3 regions of the Enterobacter chinensis genome follow, and region 1 is predicted to be linked to each of the others. Evidence: predicted binding sites of a transcription regulator. Region 1 holds the regulator's gene; each other region holds the start of a gene.

Region 1 (4,269 bases):
TCCAGAAGGCGCGATAGGCAGTTCCTTTCACTTCAAACTCCACTTCGGCCAGACACTCAGCGGTGTCGCGCGTCATCAGGTCGTTTTGCGCCTGAGAAACCTTCTGCAGGCGTGGGGTTTCGTGATAAAGCGCCAGACAGATGGCGTCGAGCAGGGTGGTTTTGCCTGCTCCCGTCGCGCCGGTAATGGCAAACAGCCCGTTGCTGGCAAAGGGCTCAGCGGTAAAGTCAATTTTCCACTCGCCCTTGAGGGAGTTAAGATTTTTCAGGCGCAGGCTCAAAATTTTCATGCGTTTTCATCCTCATCATTGAGCGCATGCAGGGTATGAGTGAACAGCTCGCTAAGCCTTATGCGCTTCGCGTCGTCTATCTCCTCCTGCGAGAGCCTGCGTTCAAACACTTCTTCTACCCTCAGCTCGCTGAGGGTTTCGCGCTGGGCGCTGAGCAGAATTTTCTCGCGCTGCTCGCGGCTGCGGCGTACCAGTAACACTTCAACCGGCAAGTCTTCGGTCAGCGCCTGGATTTTTCGCTGCATATCATGCAGGTATTCATCGGTGGTAATTTCGATATCCAGCCAGACGGGAGGATTAAGCGCCGCGCCGCGCCACTGCTCAAGCTGGGCGGTAATGGCGTCGAGATCGCCTTTTAGCACCGCCAACGGCTGGGTGACCGGCACCTCCAGCGTCTCCACGGCGCTGAGTTTGCCCTCGGTGAAGCTCACCAGATGCACGGATTTGGCTTTGCCCGTTTCATCGAAGCTGAGCGAAAGCGGCGATCCGCAGTAGCGGATGTGCTCACAGCCGCCGATAACCTGCGCGCGGTGGATATGCCCGAGTGCAATATAGTCTGCAGGCGGGAAGTTTTGCGCCGGAAAGGCGTCCAGCGTGCCGATATAGATGTCGCGGACGGCGTCACTTTTACTGGCTCCGACGGTGGTGAGGTGCCCGGTCGCAATCACCGGAATCGGCTGGTCGCCGCGCAGAGCACAAGCTTCGGCGTACTGCTGGTGATAATAGTCGGTGATGGCCTGTAACAGATGTTGCTGCTTTTCTGCACCCGACAGCCCCGCCTGGCTTTGCACGATGTCCCGCGGACGTAAAAACGGTATGGGACACAGCACGGCCCCCGGCGTACCGTCGCGTTTTTTCAGGATCTGCGGGGCGTGCCCGGCGCTGGCGACCACGGTGGTATTGAGAAATGCCAGGATGTCGCGGGATTCATTGAGCGTCGCGACGGAATCATGGTTGCCGGCGACAATCACCAGATGGCAGCCGGTTTGCTGCAAATTCACCACGAAGCGGTTATACAGTTCACGCGCATAGCTGGGGGGAGAGCCGGTATCAAAAATGTCACCCGCCACAATAATCGCGTCCACCTCGTGCGTCTGGGCCGTTTCCAGCAGCCAGCTCAGGAACGCTTCATGTTCAGCCGCACGGCTTTTGCTGTAAAAATTTTGACCCAGATGCCAGTCCGAGGTGTGAAGTATGCGCATAGCTGATCCGTGGCAAAAAAGAGAAAGCAGGATTATAAACCTTCAGCGACGGGAAAATAACCGCTGTAATAAAACAACAGTTTGCCCGCGAACGTGGTACTGTTTTTCATAAATCTGTCATAAATCTGACGCATAATGGCGCCGAATTACAAACTTGTAACTTAAATAAGATAAGACAGGGCAAAGTATGGCGAGACGTATTCTGGTCGTAGAAGATGAAGCTCCAATTCGTGAAATGGTGTGCTTCGTGCTCGAGCAAAATGGCTTCCAGCCGGTTGAAGCGGAAGATTATGACAGCGCAGTGAACCAGCTAAATGAACCCTGGCCCGATCTGATTCTGCTGGACTGGATGTTGCCTGGCGGTTCCGGACTGCAGTTTATCAAACACCTGAAGCGTGAAGCGCTGACCCGCGACATACCGGTGGTGATGCTCACGGCGCGCGGAGAGGAAGAGGATCGCGTCCGCGGTCTGGAGACCGGCGCGGATGATTACATTACCAAACCTTTTTCACCGAAAGAGCTGGTGGCCCGCATTAAAGCCGTGATGCGCCGTATTTCGCCGATGGCGGTGGAAGAGGTGATAGAGATGCAGGGACTCAGCCTTGACCCCACCTCACACCGCGTGATGACCGGTGAAAATCCCCTCGACATGGGGCCTACCGAATTTAAACTCCTGCACTTCTTTATGACCCACCCGGAGCGCGTTTACAGCCGCGAGCAGTTGCTGAATAACGTCTGGGGAACTAACGTGTATGTCGAAGACCGGACGGTTGACGTCCATATCCGCCGCCTGCGAAAAGCGCTGGAACTGAGCGGCCACGATCGCATGGTGCAGACGGTCCGCGGCACGGGTTATCGTTTTTCTACCCGTTTCTGAATAATGACAGGAGTGTGACGCGTGCTGGAACGTCTGTCATGGAAAAGGCTCGTCTTTGAACTGATCTTATGTTGTATTCCGGCCTTCATTCTGGGGGCCTTTCTTGGATACCTGCCGTGGTTTCTGCTGGCGTCGGTCACCGGGCTGCTGATCTGGCATTTCTGGAACCTGCTGCGCCTCTCCTGGTGGCTGTGGGTTGACCGAAGCATGACGCCGCCGCCGGGAAGCGGCAGCTGGGAGCCGCTGCTGTACGGTCTGCATCAGATGCAGATGCGTAATAAAAAGCGCCGCCGTGAGCTGGGAAGCCTGATTAAGCGTTTTCGCAGCGGCGCGGAATCGCTGCCGGATGCCGTCATTCTCACCACCGAAGAAGGGACCATCTTCTGGTGTAACGGCCTTGCGCAACAGCTGCTGGGCCTGCGCTGGCCGGACGATAATGGCCAGAATATCCTCAACCTTCTGCGTTATCCCGAGTTCACGCTGTATCTGAAAAAGCGTGATTTTACCCGTCCGCACAATCTGAAGATCAACAATGGTCGCCATCTGGAAATCCGCGTGATGCCCTACAGCGATAAGCAGTGGCTGATGGTGGCGCGCGATGTCACCCAGATGCACCAGCTGGAAGGGGCGCGTCGCAACTTCTTCGCGAACGTCAGCCACGAATTACGTACGCCGTTGACCGTGCTTCAGGGTTACCTGGAGATGATGCAGGAGCAAACGCTTGAAGGTGCGCCGCGTGAAAAAGCGCTGCACACCATGCGCGAGCAAACGCACCGGATGGAAGGGCTGGTGAAGCAGCTGCTGACGCTCTCGAAGATTGAAGCGGCACCAACGCTTGCGCTGAATGACACCATCGATGTGCCGATGATGCTGCGGGTGGTGGAGCGTGAAGCGCAGACGTTAAGCCACAAAAAGCATCACCTGACCTTTGAGGTCGACAGCACGCTGAAGGTGCTGGGTAGTGAAGATGAACTGCGCAGCGCCATCTCCAACCTGGTGTATAACGCGGTGAACCATACGCCGGAAGGGACGGACATCGTGGTGCGCTGGCACCATACCCCAACGGGAGCCGAGTTTAGCGTGGAGGACAACGGGCCGGGGATCGCCCCGGAGCATATTCCGCGCCTCACCGAGCGTTTCTACCGTGTGGATAAAGCACGATCGCGACAGACAGGAGGAAGCGGCCTGGGGCTGGCGATTGTTAAACACGCGGTGAATCACCATGAAAGCCGTCTCGATATCCAGAGTACGCTGGGTAAAGGAACCCGCTTCAGCTTCGTGATCCCGGAACGATTAATTGCCAAAAAGATCGCCTGACAGCAGGTGTGTCATTTTACCTTTCCACGGGTCAGCGTCTGCTGGCCCGTTTGCTTTGCAGTCAAGCGAAACGCGGATGAATTTTATACGGCTGACTGTTTTTTGTTCGCATGATTAGCCATGGGTTTTTCTTATAAATAGCGTATTGTGCTGGCGTGTATTTTCATGCTGGCATATTGTTCTGGTTTTACGATCCCACCTTGCCTTTAAACGTTATAAGCGTTTAAATTGCGCCCCAGATACTGTCAGACCGACTGTATTTGCGTGGTAAATCGAAAAACTATTCTTCTCCACGCCAGGACGGGAGCATTTCCCGCTGAAATTGAGCAAATTTTCGGCTGTATCGTCCCGTCAGGGGAATCGGAAATCTCAATGTTTTCAACACCACATCCACAGGCAGTAAGGTTTTATGACCCATCACTTAAAATCGCGTGACATCATCGCGCTGGGCTTTATGACATTTGCGCTGTTCGTTGGCGCAGGCAACATCATTTTCCCTCCAATGGTTGGCTTACAGGCAGGTGAACACGTCTGGACCGCCGCGTTTGGTTTCCTGATTACTGCCGTGGGTCTACCGGTACTGA
Region 2 (4,269 bases), on a different contig from region 1:
TCTCAAGACCGCAAAGTCCCTGGTAGACCCAGCGGGTAAACTCGCTTTCACGCAGGGCATCACCCCAGGCAACAGGCTGAATGCCTTTCCAGCGCTCGTTTAAAAACGCGCTGAGCTGATCGAGCGACTGGGTGGCGGTGGTAGTATGAAAACGTTGCAGCAGCCCGGCGGCACGACAGGCGCACAGCTCGCCCTGGCAGGTCCCCATTCCGACGCGGGTGCGGCGGCGGAGATCGAGCAGGCTATTGACCGTCAGATTCTCCACCGCGTATTGCACTTCACCGGCGGTCACGGCTTCGCATTCGCATACCAGGCTGCGGCTCAGCCGGCCTTCACCCAGCCAGACCGGCGTCCTGTCGCCATGGCGATAGATGGCCGACCCGCGCAGAGGGGCGGGCAGAGAGATAATTTTTTGTAGCGTCTTCTCGGTGGACTGCCGCGATCCGGGCAGGGGTTGCTCCGCCGTTACGCACGGTTCGGTATTGCCCAGCTTGCGGCAGACGGCATCCGTTGCCCACTCCGCCATCAGGCGATAGGTCATCAGCTTGCCGCCGGTGATGGTGATAAACCCGTCCAGGCCGTCACGCGCAGCATGGTCGAGCAGCACAATGCCGCGGCTGACGTTACGCCCGCTCGGGTCGTTATCGCTGGCGACCAGCGGACGCACGCCCGCATAGGCGCGAAGGATCCGGGTCTGCGACATCACCGGAGCCAGTTTTTCCCCTTCGCGCAGCAGGATATCCACCTCTTCGGCGGTCACGCGGTTGTAATCAATCTCGCTGTAGTCCACGTGCGTTGAGGTCGTACCGATTAACGAAATGGTATCGCCGGGGACGAGGATATCGGCATCAGACGGTTTTCGGCAGCGGTTGATCACATGGTTATTAATGCGGTGGTCTAGGATCAGCAGGGAGCCTTTCGCCGGGAACATGCGAACCGACAGGTCGGCGTATTCCGCAATGCGCTGCCCCCAGATCCCCGCGGCATTGACGACGACGGAGGCGAACAGCTCGCTGTGCTCGTGGTATTGCGTGTCAAATACCCGTACGCCGCAAATGCGATGGCCTTCGCGGATAAGCCCGGTCACTTCGTGCCCGGTCAGAATGCGCGCGCCATGCTCGCGGGCGTCCAGCATATTTGCGGCGGTCAGGCGGAAAGGGTCAACGGTGCCGTCAGGCACTTTTACCGCGCCCGTCAGGGCCGGGTTGACAGAGGGCTCAATGCGACGCGCGAGGGCCGGGTCGATGGCCTCGGCCGGAATCCCCGCCGCACGGCAGGCGCTAATAAAGGTTGACTGAAAGGCAAGATCGTCTTCGGGAAGCGTAATAAACAGACCGTCGGTCGGTTCAATGCAGTGGCGGGCAATACGCCGAAGGATCTGATTTTCGGCGATACATTCGCGCGCGGATTCGCCATCCGTCACGGCGTAGCGGGCACCGCTGTGAAGCAGTCCATGATTGCGGCCGGTAGCGCCTGTCGCGATGTCATGGCGCTCCAGAAGCGTGACGCTTAATCCCCGCAGGGCGCAATCGCGTGCGATCCCGGCGCCGGTTGCGCCACCGCCAATGATAATCACATCGCTATAGCGTGGATCGTGAATTGTCATTGTCATCCCTCTGTGTTCGTTTTTTATCATTTAGCCACATGAAAACTATGGTTTGTTTGATTTCGAACACAAACGAGCGAAATTCGAAAGTGAAACGTGATTTCATGCGCTTTTTTGCGCATTCTGTCATATTTCTGTAACAATCTGTGCGTTGATTCACAGTAACAATCACCGTGATTTCTTAACATCCCCGCCTCTGGAATTCAGGTGCGAGCCACCTGCTCATTCAATTCAAGGCCACGGAGGCTGTCATGCTCAGTATCTTCAAACCTGCGCCGCATCGGGCGCGTCTGCCAGAGGCAGAAATTGATCCGCTATACCGCCGCCTGCGTTGGCAAATTTTCCTGGGGATCTTCTTCGGGTACGCGGCGTACTACCTTGTTCGTAAAAACTTTGCGCTCGCTATGCCGTATCTGGTGGAGCAGGGCTTTTCGCGTGGCGATCTGGGGTTCGCGCTGTCGGGTATTTCCATCGCCTACGGTTTTTCAAAATTCATTATGGGTTCAGTGTCCGATCGCTCGAATCCACGCGTGTTCCTGCCGGCCGGTCTGATCCTGGCGGCAGCGGTTATGCTGTTTATGGGCTTTGTGCCGTGGGCAACCTCCAGCATTGCCGTCATGTTCGTGCTGCTGTTCCTTTGCGGCTGGTTCCAGGGAATGGGGTGGCCACCGTGCGGACGCACCATGGTGCACTGGTGGTCGCAAAAAGAGCGTGGCGGTATCGTGTCGGTGTGGAACTGCGCGCATAACGTGGGCGGCGGTATTCCGCCTCTGCTGTTCCTGCTGGGGATGGCCTGGTTCAACGACTGGCACGCGGCGCTGTATATGCCTGCCTTTGGCGCAATCGTGGTGGCGATTATTGCTTTTGCGCTGATGCGCGACACGCCACAGTCCTGCGGTCTGCCGCCGATCGAAGAGTACAAAAACGACTATCCGGATGATTACAGCAAGGAGCATGAAGAAGAGCTGACCGCAAAACAGATCTTCATGAAGTACGTCCTGCCGAACAAGCTGCTGTGGTACATCGCGGTGGCGAACGTGTTCGTTTACCTGCTGCGCTACGGCATTCTGGACTGGTCACCGACTTACCTGAAAGAGGTGAAGCACTTCGCGCTGGATAAATCGTCCTGGGCCTACTTCCTGTATGAATATGCGGGGATCCCGGGCACGCTGCTTTGCGGCTGGATGTCGGACAAAGTGTTCAGGGGTAACCGCGGTGCGACGGGAGTGTTCTTTATGACCCTGGTCACCATCGCGACCGTCGTTTACTGGCTCAACCCGCCGGGCAACCCATCAGTAGACATGGCCTGTATGATCGTCATCGGCTTCCTGATTTATGGTCCGGTTATGCTGATCGGTCTGCACGCGCTGGAACTGGCACCGAAGAAAGCAGCAGGCACGGCGGCAGGCTTTACCGGTCTGTTTGGCTACCTGGGTGGGTCGGTCGCGGCGAGCGCCATCGTGGGCTATACCGTTGACTTCTTCGGCTGGGACGGTGGCTTTATGGTGATGATCGGCGGTAGCGTGCTGGCGGTACTGCTGTTGATTGTCGTGATGTTCGGCGAAAAACGTCACCATGCGGAAGTGCTGGCGCGTCGTCAATAAGGAGCATTACCATGAAATTATCTTACTTAACAACCGGCCTGCTGCTGGCGGGCCTGATGACAGGTTCTGCACTGGCGGCAGATAAAATCGTTATTGCCCACCGTGGTGCGAGCGGCTATCTGCCCGAGCATACGCTGCCGGCAAAAGCGATGGCCTATGCGCAGGGCGCGGATTACCTCGAGCAGGATCTGGTGATGACGAAGGACGACCAGTTGGTCGTTCTGCACGATCACTATCTTGACCGCGTGACGGACGTGGCGGACCGTTTCCCAAACCGCGCCCGCAAAGATGGTCGTTTCTACGCCATTGATTTTACCCTGGCGGAGATCCGCTCCCTGAAGTTTACCGAAGGCTTCGAGATTGAAAACGGCAAGAAGGTGCAGGTCTATCCGGGACGTTTCCCGATGGGCAAATCTGACTTCAGGATCCATACCTTCCAGGAAGAGATTGAGTTTGTTCAGGGGCTGAACCACTCAACCGGTAAAAACATTGGTATCTACCCGGAAATCAAAGCGCCGTGGTTCCACCATCAGGAAGGGAAAGACATTGCGGCGAAAACGCTGGACGTGCTGAAGCAGTACGGCTACACCAGCAAGAAGGACAAGGTTTATCTGCAGTGTTTTGACGCCGCTGAGCTGAAGCGCATCAAAACCGAGCTGGAGCCGAAGAGGGGGATGAACCTCAATCTGGTGCAGCTGATTGCCTATACCGACTGGAATGAAACCCAGGAGAAGCAGCCGGACGGCAAGTGGGTGAACTACAGCTACGACTGGATGTTTAAGCCGGGTGCGATGAAGCAGATTGCGCAGTACGCCGACGGCATCGGGCCGGATTACCACATGCTGGTGGCGGAGGGTTCCACGCCGGGCCACGTGAAGCTGACGGCGATGGTGCAAGAGGCACATGCATGCAAGATGCAGGTCCATCCGTACACGGTGCGTGCAGACCAGCTGCCGCCGTATGCCGCGGACGTGAATCAGCTTTATGAGGTGTTGTACAACCAGGCGGACGTGGACGGACTGTTTACGGATTTCCCGGATAAAGCGGTGAGCTTTTTGA
Region 3 (4,269 bases), 390 kb from region 1:
AGCCGCTGGAGGCCAGCGATATAAAATATCGCCATGACCGCCATCTGCTGCGCGAAGCGCTGGAGAAGGCGATTCAGGCGCTGGGTTAGGCTCGTTTTGTGCGGCCTGATGCCCTCACCCCGGCCCTCTCCCACCGGGAGAGGGAGAAAACACGCCGCTTTTACTAGGATGCGGCGATGAAAAGATCCCGCAGCTGATGAAGCTGGTCGCGGATCTGCGCCGCCTCTTCGAACTCCAGGTTCTGTGCGTGCTGCATCATCTGCCCTTCCAGCTCGTGGATTTTCTGCTGCAGGGCTTTCGGCGTCAGCACGACGGTATCTTCTTCCACCACTGAACGCGCCTTGCCGCGGCCTTTCGCTTTGGTCTTGGCAATGTTCTGACCCAGCGCCAGAATATCCACCACTTTCTTGTTCAGCCCTTGCGGTGTAATACCGTGCTCTTCGTTGTAGCGCTGCTGTTTCTCGCGACGGCGCTCCGTTTCGCCAATCGCTTTCGCCATCGACGGGGTGATTTTGTCACCGTACAGAATCGCTTTCCCGTTGACGTTACGCGCTGCACGCCCAATGGTCTGGATCAGAGAACGTTCAGAACGCAGGAAGCCCTCTTTATCCGCATCCAGAATCGCCACCAGCGAGACTTCAGGCATATCCAGACCTTCTCGCAGCAGGTTGATCCCCACCAGCACGTCAAACTCGCCCAGACGCAGGTCGCGGATAATCTCCATTCGCTCTACGGTATCGATATCCGAGTGCAGATAACGCACCTTCTCGCCGTGCTCTTCGAGGTACTCGGTCAGGTCTTCCGCCATACGCTTGGTGAGCGTGGTCACCAGCACGCGCTCGTTGATGGCGGCACGGATACGGATCTCGGAGAGCAGATCGTCCACCTGCGTCGCCACCGGACGAACTTCAATAATCGGGTCGAGCAGCCCCGTTGGACGCACAACCTGATCGACAACGTCTTCACCGGATTTCTCCAGCTCGTAGTTTCCCGGGGTTGCCGACACGTAGATGGTCTGCGGAGCCAGCGCTTCGAACTCTTCAAACTTCATCGGGCGGTTATCCAGCGCTGACGGCAGGCGGAATCCGTACTCCACCAGCGTCTCTTTACGCGCGCGGTCACCGCGATACATCCCGCCAATCTGCGGGATAGTGACGTGGGATTCGTCAATCACCAGTAAACCGTCTGCCGGAAGATAGTCAAACAGCGTCGGCGGTGGCTCGCCCGGCCCGCGTCCGGAGAGGAAGCGGGAGTAGTTTTCAATGCCGGAGCAGTAGCCCAGTTCGTTCATCATCTCCAGATCAAACTGGGTACGCTGACTCAGTCGTTGTTCTTCCAGTAGCTTATTGTTCGCCAGCAGCACCTTACGGCGGTCTGCCAGCTCCACTTTAATCTCTTCCATCGCCTGCACGATACGCTCGCGTGGCGTCACGTAGTGCGTTTTCGGGTAAATGGTGAAACGCTGAATCACCGACTCAATGTGTCCTGTCAGCGGGTCGAACAGCGAGAGGCGCTCGACCTCTTCGTCAAACAGCTCAACGCGCAGCGCCATGTCGTCCGATTCCGCCGGGAAGATGTCGATGACTTCGCCGCGCACGCGAAACGTCCCGCGCTGGAATGCCTGATCGTTACGGGCGTACTGCAGTTCAGCCAAACGGCGCACAATGGCGCGCTGATCGATGATCATCCCCTGCGTCAGGTGGAGCATCATCTTCAGGTACAGGTCCGGATCGCCCAGACCGTAGATAGCGGAAACCGACGCGACGACAACCACATCACGACGCTCAAGCAGCGCCTTGGTGGCGGACAGACGCATCTGCTCAATGTGTTCGTTTACCGAAGCATCTTTCTCAATGAAGGTGTCAGAGCTCGGGACATAGGCTTCGGGCTGGTAGTAATCGTAGTAGGAGACAAAATACTCCACCGCGTTGTCCGGGAAGAACTCTTTCATCTCACCGTAAAGCTGTGCGGCCAGGGTTTTGTTGGGTGCCAGCACCATCGTGGGGCGCTGCAGGTCAGCGATCACGTTGGCAATGGTAAACGTTTTGCCGGAGCCGGTTACCCCCAGCAGCGTCTGGTGTGCCAGCCCGTCTTCCAGCCCCTCTTCCAGACGGCGGATGGCCTCGGGCTGATCCCCCGAAGGACGGAAAGCAGAACTCAATTTGAACGGTTTACTCATGGGCGACAACCTGATGACGTTATAAGCGGCAGGGAGTAATTTTACTCCTTGTGGCCAGGAATGCCAGTAAAAAACACTGGATGAAAAACCAGTAGCATGTCACGATATTTAGAGTAGCGCCTGAATGATTAGCGCGATAGCGGCCAAAATTTGGACTGTGACAACATAAAACACCAGTCAGGTCAGGTTATCCCCAGAACTTTTTCTTTTTTAACATTTGTCAAGCCAGGTAATGATAGTTTTATGGCAACGAGTGACACTTTCATGACGGGAATTGCTTTTATCTAAGCAGTTAAATTATAAACGATATTTTCTAAAGCCGCGTTTCGCGTCAATTTGGGCGAAAGCCGCGTCTTCTCTCGCTTATCGCGTGTTTTCTAACTCTAATGCACATGGTTATCCACAGGAATAGTGGATAACTGCTTCCAGCCCATACAGACTGGCGCTCGGCAAATTCCCGGATTTTCCCACGAAACGGCAGGAAAAAATTTTTATAGCTATTTTTTGATGATTAACAGTTGAGTCATTCATAACCAACCGATGGGATCTTGCTCACATTTTCATCATTTATAGCCCTGCACCACAACTCAACACCGCCAGCACCGTCGATGTGCAATCCCGCAGGTTTTACACCGCGCTCCTGTGACTTATTCCTAAAAAAGTCGCTTTTTTAATCACTTTGCGCTTTCTGGCAGGGGTTTTGCACTATCCCAAACGTGCCTCACCTACACACATTTTTAAGGAGAGAAAGATGTTGAGTCTGCGTGCAGTGAATCAGTTTTACGGAAGCCAACATACGCTATGGAACGTGGATTTAGATTTTCCACAAGGGATGTGTACAGGCGTCGTTGGCCTGCCGGGTATGGGTAAAACCACCCTCATGAATTGCATCGCCGGGAAAGTGCCTGTCGAAAGCGGCACCATCATCTGGCATGAGGCAGGCGCACCGCCGCGTGATTTGCTCAGCCAGGTGCCAGAGCAGCGTTCAGGGCCGGGGATAGGCTACGTCCCGCAGGACAGGCGGATCTTCTCCCAGCTGACGATTGAGGAGAATTTGCATATCGCCATGCGGGCGATGGGCAAGCCCGATCCGGAAGCGAAAAGTGAGATATATGATCTGTTCCCGGAACTCTACGCGTTACGTCAAACCCGGGGAAACGCCCTTTCGCCAGACGATCAGTACCAGCTGGCGCTGGCCAATGCGCTGGTAAACCGTCCGCGGATGCTGATTCTGGATGAGCCCCTGCACGGCGCAGGTCACGGTTTCACGCATAAGCTGGGGCAACTGTTAGTGCGCTTAAACCGCGAGCTGGGGATGACGGTGCTGCTGGCTGAACAGCAACTGTCGTTTATTCGCCGGGTCGCGGATCGTTTTTGCATGCTTTATCGCGGGCGTAACGTGGCCCAGGGCCACGTTAACGAGCTGGATGATGAGCTTATTGCCCACTGGATGTCGCTGGAAGCAAGGCGCTGAGGTCGAGATAGCGCCCGGTTTCGGCACGTTCGGCATTGTCCGCAAGCCACGGGATCTCCCCGAGGAATGGAGCAGGAAGAACCCGCAGGAGCGTCGCCAGATACTCCTGATGCCGCTTGCCGGGGGCAACCACGTCGTTGGCTATCCAGCCCGCCAGACGCAGCCCTGCCTGCGAAACGGCCTGCGAGGTTAACATCGCATGGTTGATACAGCCGAGCTTCACCCCTACGACCAGAATGACCGGGAGCTGCTCGCGCTGCACCCAGTCAGCAAAGGTCTGCGTGTCCGAAAGCGGCGTAAACCAGCCGCCTGCGCCCTCCACCAGCACCCAGTCCGCCTGGCTTTCCAGCGTGCGTAATCCGGAAGACAGCACGGCGAAATCAATCGGACGACCTTCGTCGGCGCTGATAATGTGCGGCGAGGTCGGCTCGGCAAAGGTATACGGATTCACCGCTGAATAGGCGAGTTCAAGCGTGCTGTTCCGCTGGAGCGCAAGCGCATCGGTGTTGCGTAATCCTTCCGCCGTCATCTCGCTGCCGGAAGCAACCGGCTTATAACCGGCGGTGTTTTTTCCCAGCAGTCGCGCCGCCTGCAGCAGCGCAGCGCTGGCAACCGT

What was found. Region 1 encodes PhoB, which activates phosphate uptake and scavenging genes when phosphate is short. Its sites were predicted from a motif close to CTGTCATAAAACTGNCNNAT; they were not measured.
Region 2: the regulator PhoB is predicted to act here: its motif matches at 1,730-1,749, upstream of glpT (glycerol-3-phosphate transporter).
Region 3: the regulator PhoB is predicted to act here: its motif matches at 2,410-2,429, upstream of uvrB (excinuclease ABC subunit UvrB).

Annotation. Positions count from the first base shown of each region.
Region 1 is NZ_JARDVI010000002.1:778,463-782,731, reverse strand. Features, by position in the region: gene sbcC (exonuclease subunit SbcC) at 1-289, opposite strand, end outside; gene sbcD (exonuclease subunit SbcD) at 286-1,491, opposite strand; gene phoB (phosphate response regulator transcription factor PhoB) at 1,679-2,368, shown strand; gene phoR (phosphate regulon sensor histidine kinase PhoR) at 2,390-3,685, shown strand; gene brnQ (branched-chain amino acid transporter carrier protein BrnQ) at 4,095-4,269, shown strand, end outside.
Region 2 is NZ_JARDVI010000004.1:299,091-303,359, forward strand. Features, by position in the region: gene glpA (anaerobic glycerol-3-phosphate dehydrogenase subunit A) at 1-1,606, opposite strand, end outside; gene glpT (glycerol-3-phosphate transporter) at 1,858-3,210, shown strand; gene glpQ (glycerophosphodiester phosphodiesterase) at 3,222-4,269, shown strand, end outside.
Region 3 is NZ_JARDVI010000002.1:383,526-387,794, forward strand. Features, by position in the region: gene yvcK (uridine diphosphate-N-acetylglucosamine-binding protein YvcK) at 1-89, shown strand, start outside; gene uvrB (excinuclease ABC subunit UvrB) at 164-2,179, opposite strand; gene PYW49_RS06755 (ABC transporter ATP-binding protein) at 2,931-3,653, shown strand; gene bioD (dethiobiotin synthase) at 3,616-4,269, opposite strand, start outside.